Regions from separate parts of the Cytobacillus sp. GQ23 genome, predicted to be linked through region 1. Evidence: predicted binding sites of a transcription regulator. Region 1 holds the regulator's gene; the other holds the start of a gene.
What was found. The regulator NrdR, encoded in region 1, represses ribonucleotide reductase genes. The targets are predictions, from matches to a motif close to AACACNATATATNGTGTT.

Region 1 (4,433 bases):
ATTCCTTGCTCTGCTGTGTGTACTCAAAAAGCTTGCTAAGGCTTTTCTCTACCATCTCAGATGTCAATTCATCCTGATGTTTTTGGAGAAAGGCCTTTACTTCAGGGTGATTAAGCGTTTGGTTCCTCATCATTTCATATCTTCTTTGAAAACCTTCATTGCCAGCAAGACGCCGTAATGTTTCATTAATTTTTTCCATTAATCAGTCACCTCCTGTGATCGCAGTTTTTTTAATTTCTCCTTAAGTTCCCTTTTTTTCAATTCCCGCTCATACTGTTCCTTTTCGCTATTTTGCTGCTGGATCTGTTCCTTTTTGGCAGCTGGGCTGCTATTTTCATCAAACCAGTCTGGAAGCATCTCTGTTCTGATCGGCTTCCTTTTGTTTCCCGTTGGGCCTGCAGTTTTCTTTCCTTCCGCCCAATCAAGGTATTGGCGATGCTCCTTTTTGGCTAATGCAATAGCCGCCTCAGGGGTTTTAATCTTCTTTCTCGCCCAGTGGCCAGCTATTTTTTCTACGTACCCTTTCGTCAGCTTCATATCTGTTTTGAGCATAACATATTGAATCAGCACATTAATTACCCCAGGCAGAAGCTTTTGCTGGAACATGACATCTTCTATAATCTGCAGATCGCCCTTCGAAGGTTCTGCTCCTCCTGATATATCTTTTAATAGCTGCCTGGGTGAGGTAATTTCCAAATAACGAATTAATTCTTCTTCCTGTGTTTCAGGCTTTTTTTTATGAGTATGATGAATGGCAGGCTGAACCCGGTCTATCAGGGATGGAAGCATATCCTGGTTTTGGAATTGATACCAATCCCGCGCAGATTTTCTTAATTCATCAATGTTTATCTCATTATCTTCATTTACGGCGCTGATGACAATATTTTTCATCTGAATAGGGTCGATTCCGTATAAAAAGGCAAGATTGCTGATGGAATCCTTTACTTTAACTGTAAGGGCTTTTTTTGGTACAAGCGATTCATTAAGCCCTGCCTGAAGCAATTCAAAATTAAACTCTTCATTTCCAATTTGAATGCCCTCCTGCTCCTGCCTTCCAATATACCCTTCCCCATCCGATTCATTCATCAGCTTCACCACTTCTTCATCTAACGAACCAGGGTGCCCGGATTGGAATACATCCTGGAAAGCCTTTGTTACTTCCTCAAATCCCATGGCCGGCTGCACCTTCTGATCTGAGAAGAAGCGCTTCAATCTCATAAATTGATTCTTGCCCAATTTCTTATAAAGATAGATATTGAGCATGCCATCAAGGAAGAATTGTTCAGGTGTCAGCGGTGGAAGCAGCTCGTAAATAAATGACCTTGTCTCTTCTTCTTTGTTCACATATACCTTTAAAAGTCCTATCCCTTCAAGCTTGAGACGGGCTTCATAAATATCTTTAAGCCCCAGCCCCATGAAATTCATTAAACTATGGTGTGAGTTGGAAGATGACCATAGCCGATTTTCTTCAAGTTCGGCCCATAAAGTCATATACAAACTGAAGCACACAGAGCCAATGAGCGGCTGGTATAAGAGTGTCAGCACTTTCCGGTCATAATCATGCAAAAGCCCGCTGGCTGCTACTGTATATCGGTCTATTGGAAGCATCTCCTGCCAATGCTGGGCCATGGCGTTCACCTTTTTCTATCTAAATTTTTTTATCCTGTCAATTAAAAGCATATCCCGCAAAAAAAAGAGCCAAAGAAAACCCTTCAGCCCATCAGCCTATTTCATCAAATCTCTACACGTATAACTTGCTGTTTTTCGCCTAACATTGCTGCCGGATGATTTCCGCTCCAGGCTGCTCGGTGAACAGCGGTGAAGGCAGTAAGCCTTCCTCTGCGCTTCGAGTTACTAGGGCGGTACTATCAGCTCCAATCAACTCGAAAAACATACAAAAGCAACAAGTCTTGCAAAAATAGCTTTCATCCAAAATCAGTGCAGCGGGAAAACTGTCCAGATTACGATTGTTCTTTTTTAATTAGTTCCTTAAGTTCATCAATAAACACATTGATATCCTTAAATTGCCTGTATACCGATGCGAACCGGACATATGCGACCTCGTCAATCTTTGCGAGCCTGTCCATGACCATTTCGCCAATTTCATCACTTTTTATTTCAGAAACACCGTTGCTGCGGAGTTCTTTCTCCACTTCAAAGGTAATATCCTCGAGATCTTTTAAAGCAACAGGCCTCTTTTCACATGCTTTAATAAGGCCTCTCAGAATTTTCTCCCGGCTGAATTCCTCTCTGGTACCTTCTTTTTTCACAACGATTAATGGAATTTCTTCCACTTTCTCAAAAGTCGTAAACCGGTATCCGCATTTCTCGCATTCTCTTCTTCGGCGGATCGATCGGCTGTCATCCACAGGTCGGGAATCAAGAACACGGGTATTATTGTTTTGGCATGAAGGGCATCTCATACAATCAGCTCCGAATTTTTTTATAAGTTGGCTTTAACTATTTACCGAAGATTATTTGATACTCTTATCTTATAAAAAAGGAGTTGTCAGTACAAGTACAACTATTTATCTGCATTTCTTGCAGAACCTAGAAAATCATGCCGTTTATTTAATTTTTCATATATCGAAAGAACCTCTCTCTTAAGAATTGGGTGCACTCCTGCAGGTGAGGATTGTTCAGTTGAAATATTGATATCTACAGCTGTTTCAAAAGGCTTGACAGTCACGACTGTCACAATGGCAAAAACGGATTTGTCTTTTTTTATTTCTGCAGCAATTTCGCCGTGTTCCTTGGAAATGCTGAGAATGTTCACATTATGGTCTGCCCTGAATAACTCTTCAATCGTCTGCAGCATTTGTGCTGTATTGGTTCTATAGTATCTTGTAGTAAGCTCAGGATCAGAGTGGTTTTCATTTGTTTCACACTGCTTTTTATAGCGTCTGGCAAGCTGACTGAAAATCGACATTCTCTTTCCTCCGTCTATTATTTGTAACTTTATTGTACTATTTTTTACGAAGATACTAAAGGTACTGGATTTTAAGCAAAATAAAAAGAGGTGTATTAATTACACCTCTGAATTGCCTGGTTCATTTTGTATTAAAGTACTTGAGCTTGTTTAACTTGAACTGGACCCATACCGCGAGGAATTTCAATATTCTCACGCGTTTGAGCTCCTAACGCTTCTGCAATAAAGTCTGCAGCAATGTTAGGGTCAAGATCTCCACACGTATACACATCAATGCTGGCATAGCCATGCTCCGGGAAGCTGTGAATAGTTAAATGAGATTCAGAGATGATAACAACTCCGCTGACACCCTGTGGCGCAAACTTATGAAATGCAACCTCGCGAATTTCCGCACCAGATTTTAATGCAGCATTTACGAATGTCTGCTCAATATAATCCATATCATTTAACTTTTCAAAATCGCATCCCCAAAGTTCTGAGATTACGTGACGACCCATAGTTTCCATATTCAAATTTCCCCCTTTAAACTTTTAAGCTATTAATTAATGAAATTCCAGATTTATACTGGTCTATAACTACCACGGGGGAAAGTTAGTCCAAAGAGGTCCTAACCCTTTAAGTAGCTACCATACCAAAACCTCGGAGAAGTTCACGAGGATTAGTATACTTTGTTTAATTTCTTTTTGCAACACATTGTTCTACATTTTCTTCGCAAATTTCTGATTCAAAAAAGGAGTTTTGTCCAATAAAAGGAGCCTGCCGGGGAATGGCAGGCTTTAAAGGTAAGGTATGGGTAGTTTTAAACTAAAAGAGATTGGAAATTAGCCAACTTTAACGGCAGATGCTTGTAAAAGCTCCTGTGCAACATATTTTGTCAAGTCTACGACACGGCAGGAATAACCCCACTCATTATCGTACCAGGCAAGTACTTTCACTTTGCTGGTGCCTATTACCATTGTAGATAATCCATCAATGATGGCAGAGTGTTCATTTGTGTTGAAATCGATTGACACCAATGGTTCGTCTGTAATATCCAGGATACCATGCAAAGATCCCTGAGAAGCTGTTGCAAAGGCAGCATTCACTTCTTCAATTGTTACGTCGCGCTTTAAGTCTACCACGAGGTCAACTAAGGAAACGTTAGGAGTTGGCACGCGCAGTGCCATCCCATGTAATTTGCCTTTTAAATGAGGCAGTACCAGCGACAAAGCTTTAGCAGCACCAGTGGAAGTCGGGATGATAGACTGTCCGCAAGCACGGGCACGGCGTAAATCCTTATGCGGGTTATCAATATTTTTCTGATCGTTTGTATATGCATGAACGGTTGTCATAAGTCCGTTTTCAATGCCAAATTGTTCATCAAGCACTTTCGCAACAGGTGCAAGACAGTTTGTTGTGCAGGATGCATTTGAAATAATATCATGTTCTTCAATTTTTAATGCGCTTTCATTTACGCCCATAACAATAGTCACATCTTCATTTTTTCCAGGAGCAGTAAGTATTA
Region 2 (4,433 bases), on a different contig from region 1:
GTTATTGGCCGTCTGGATGAAACAATGGCTGCAAGAAAGCCGGTTCTTCGCTATCAAAAAGTATAATGTCAAAAAAGAGTGTCCTAAACGGGCACTCTTTTTTGATGCCTATAATGGATTGTTGCCGGATGTAAGAGAATAGAGATATTCTGGTATAAAATCCGAGGGAAACAGCCAAAAAAATGAAAAGCGGGCTGGAAATGGGGATATGGCAGTGGTTAAGAAGAGTTTGAAGATGGGACAGTTCAAAACAAAATAGGCCCCGTTAAACTAACGGGGCCTTTTCAAGCTAATGCTATTATTTTTTCACTTTCACTTTTCCGGACCATTTTTTAAATCCGCCCTGCAGGTGTGAAAGGTCTTTGTAGCCTTTACGGTGCAAAAACTGGGCAGCTCTCGCGCTTCTCATGCCGCTCTGGCAATATAAGTATACTGGCTTGTCCGGACGCAGTTCTTTCATGCGCATTTTCATTTGTGAAAGCGGTATATTGCGGGCACCTAAAATATGGCCGTTTTCAAATTCATTTGGTTCGCGAACGTCGATTAATTGGGCTTTTCTATAGCCTTCTCTAAACTGGTCTTCAGTAAGTGTTTTAACAATGCGGCGCTGATAAAACCAAGTTATGACAGAATAGGTAATGATTGCACCCAAAATGATTAGAATGAAATAAAGTGTTTCCAATATGTCTTTCTCCTTTCACACATAGGTAAGCCAACTAATATTATATAAGTCTTTCCTAATGGGAGTAAAGGAAATCTGGTAAATTTGTTTTGGAAATTCAACATGCTTTTAATTTCACATCAATTTTGGTAGACTAATAACCGCAAATGACTAGTTAAAGAATCTGAAAACGAGGGTTATATATGACTAAAGAAGTTTGGCGATTTATTGATTCTAAAGAGGGGTCACCCTCCTTTAATATGGCTTTGGATGAAGCTTTGCTTGACTGGAACAGTGAAGGAAAGATGCCTCCGGTAATCCGGTTTTATGGCTGGAACCCCGCAACTCTTTCGATTGGATACTTCCAAAAGGCTGAAAAGGAAATAGATATGGAAGCAGTGAAGCAGCATGGTTTGGGTTTTGTCCGCAGACCAACAGGCGGAAGAGGGGTGCTTCACGAACATGAACTCACCTACAGCGTGATCGTTCCTGAAAACCACCCGGAAATGCCCACTACAGTAACGGAAGCGTACAGAGTCATTTCTGAAGGAATTCTAAAAGGTTTTCACGCACTTGGTATGGAGGCGTATTTTGCTGTGCCAAAGACTGCTGAAGAAAGGGACTCTCTGAAAAATCCAAGATCGGCTGTTTGTTTTGATGCCCCAAGCTGGTATGAACTTGTAGTTGAAGGCCGTAAAGTAGCAGGGAGTGCACAGACAAGACAAAAAGGTGTCATCCTTCAGCATGGCTCTATATTACTTGATTTGGATGAAGACAAGCTCTTTAGCTTGTTCAAATATCCTAATGACCGGGTAAAAGAGAGAATGCAAAAGGCTTTTAAAAATAAAGCTGTGGCCATAAATGAGCTGACAACAGAAAATATTACTCTTGAGCAGGCCAAGGCAGCTTTCAAGAAGGGGTTTGAGGAAGGCCTGAACATTGTGCTGGAACCTTACGAGCTTTCAGATGATGAGATGGCATATGTACAAAAAATCGCAAAAGAACGATATGAAAGCGATGAATGGAACTATAAGAGATAAAAGCGGCTAAGTCGCTTTTTCTCTTTTTTTAAGGATGTTTTCGCAAGTTTGCTGCCATTTGTTTTATTTTTACTGAGTTGATTGGAGCGGGAAGGTGCAAGATCCTCGAAAATGCACGTGCATTTTCTTCGTGCGGTGTGTACTCAAGGAAACTTATTCGGAGTCCTGCGGGAGCAGGGTATCCGGGTGCAAGATTAATGAATATTTTTCCAAATAATGAACAAAAAAAGTGCAAGCTTCAAAATGTGTTAAAATTTATCGTTAATTGTCGAAAATCGGTCATTAACTCTGTTTTTCTTCAAATTTTAGTATTTTTTAAGTTTGACAAAACGATAATTTGCTGAACTCAACACAACATGTAGTGTTGTCGAAAATATTAATAACACTATATATTGATTTTATGGTTTAAGATGTGGTAACTTTAGGGTACTATTTTGACAGATAGATTTACTCTATCTGTCAAAATGTACTTCCATATTTGATTTAGAAAGAAGGAGTTGTAACAATGTCTGTTGCCCTAGGACAAAAAATGAAATTAAACATTGAACGTTTAAACAAGGACATCCGTCTCTTTCCTCAGGTTCACCCTGTAACCCCTGATATGAAAATGACCCACAAAGGTGTTTCCCGCTTGGTTATGCTAGACCGCTATACCTTCAAAGACACCGAGAAAGTGACACTCACAAACGGTGACTTTGTTGTTCTCACCATAAAGGAAGATCCAAAATTTCCTGCACGCGGATTAGGCTATATTCTCGACATAGACTGGGAAAACAAGACAGCAAAGGTTTTAGTAGAAGAAGATTACAGAGGAGTGCTGGATGATCCGGAAGAAGTGAGAACAGGCATTATTACAAAGCCTCTTGATGTAATCGAGAAGCCTCTGGAAATCTATTATGAGCAAATCGCCAAGCGTAATGCAACTGGCCTTGCATCTGTTGAAAAAACCGAAGAAAAAAGAAAAGAATGGTTTGAAAAATTCTATCAGGAATTGAAAAACCTGAATTTTATTCCGGCTGGCCGGGTGTTGTACGGAGCAGGTGCTGAAACAGATGTTACGTATTTCAACTGTTATGTAATGCCATTCGTGCAGGATTCCCGTGAAGGAATTTCCGAGCACCGCAAGCAGGTAATGGAAATCATGAGCCGCGGCGGCGGCGTAGGGACAAACGGTTCAACTCTTAGACCGCGCAATACACTCGCAAAAGGAGTGAACGGAAAATCCTCCGGTTCAGTTTCCTGGCTGGATGATATTGCGAAGCTTACACATCTTGTGGAGCAAGGGGGATCCCGAAGAGGTGCACAGATGATTATGCTATCTGATTGGCATCCGGACATTATCGAATTCATCATTTCGAAAATGCAAAACCCAAGAATTTTACGCTTCCTTCTTGAAAATACAAAGGATGAAACCATAAAAAAATATGCTAAAGAAAAATTAAAATTCACTCCGTTTAATGAACAGGAAATTGCCATGTACCAGGGCATTATTAATTACAAAAGCATTCCAGGCTATGGCGGCTTCAGTGAAAAAATCATTAAAGACGCAGAGGAAAAGCTTGCGGCTGGAGGTACTTATAGTGTTCACAACTCTGAGTTCCTGACAGGAGCAAACATTTCAGTCTGCCTCACGAAAGAATTTATGGATGCGGTTGAAAATGATGCAGAATATGAGCTTCGTTTCCCGGATGTTGAGTCCTATGATGCCGAAACGATGAAAACATACAACGAAGAATGGCATAAAGTAGGTGATGTCAGAGAGTGGGAAAAACTAGGCTATAAAGTGCGCGTTCATCGTAAAATTAAAGCGAAAGAGCTATGGAACCTGATTAACATCTGTGCAACATACTCAGCTGAACCAGGCATTTTCTTTATTGATAATGCCAACGACATGACGAATGCACAGGCTTACGGACAAAAGGTCGTAGCTACAAATCCTTGCGGCGAGCAGCCTCTGGCGCCAAATTCCGTATGTAACCTTGCAGCAGTAAACCTTGCAGAAATGGCAGATAAGGAAAATAAAACAGTTAATTTTGAAAAGCTGAAGCGTACTGTTGAAGTGGGTGTACGGATGCAGGACAATGTCATAGATGCTACACCATACTTCCTTGAAGAGAACAAAAAGCAGGCATTAGGCGAGCGTCGTGTTGGTCTTGGTGTAATGGGGCTTCATGATCTGCTGATCTATTGTGAAACAGAATATGGATCTGAAGAAGGCAACGTGCTGATTGATAAAGTCTTTGAAACCATTGCTACTTCAGCATACAAAGCTTCTATAAAGCTTGCAGAGGAGAAAGGAAGCTTCCCGTTCTTAACAGGTGAAAATCCTGAAGAAACGAATCGCCTGCGCAAAGCTTTTACAGAAACAGGCTTCATGAAGAAAATGCCTGAAGATATCCGTGCTTCTATTTTAAAAAGCGGAATCCGCAATTCGCATCTTCTAACCGTTGCTCCTACGGGATCCACAGGAACCATGGTGGGAGTATCTACGGGCCTTGAACCATATTTCTCCTTCTCATACTTCAGAAGCGGCCGCTTAGGCAAGTTCATTGAAGTGAAGGCAGATATAGTTCAGGAATATTTAGACCGTAACCCGGATGCTGATCCTGAAAATCTGCCTGAATGGTTTATTGCGGCGATGGATCTTGCTCCGGAGGCACACGCAGATGTCCAATGTGTGATCCAGCGCTGGATTGACAGCTCAATCAGTAAAACGGTCAACGCACCAAAAG

Region 2: the regulator NrdR is predicted to act here: its motif matches at 2,050-2,067, upstream of AC6CHU_RS09685 (vitamin B12-dependent ribonucleotide reductase).

The regions. Positions count from the first base shown of each region.
Region 1 covers NZ_JCAXER010000002.1:173,996-178,428, forward strand. The annotation lists gene dnaI (primosomal protein DnaI) at 1-199, opposite strand, end outside; gene AC6CHU_RS02565 (replication initiation and membrane attachment family protein) at 199-1,629, opposite strand; gene nrdR (transcriptional regulator NrdR) at 1,962-2,423, opposite strand; gene AC6CHU_RS02575 (hypothetical protein) at 2,525-2,929, opposite strand; gene speD (adenosylmethionine decarboxylase) at 3,061-3,435, opposite strand; gene AC6CHU_RS02585 (glyceraldehyde-3-phosphate dehydrogenase) at 3,751-4,433, opposite strand, start outside.
Region 2 covers NZ_JCAXER010000009.1:112,524-116,956, forward strand. The annotation lists gene gcvPB (aminomethyl-transferring glycine dehydrogenase subunit GcvPB) at 1-66, shown strand, start outside; gene AC6CHU_RS09675 (rhodanese-like domain-containing protein) at 299-682, opposite strand; gene AC6CHU_RS09680 (lipoate--protein ligase family protein) at 865-1,701, shown strand; gene AC6CHU_RS09685 (vitamin B12-dependent ribonucleotide reductase) at 2,207-4,433, shown strand, end outside.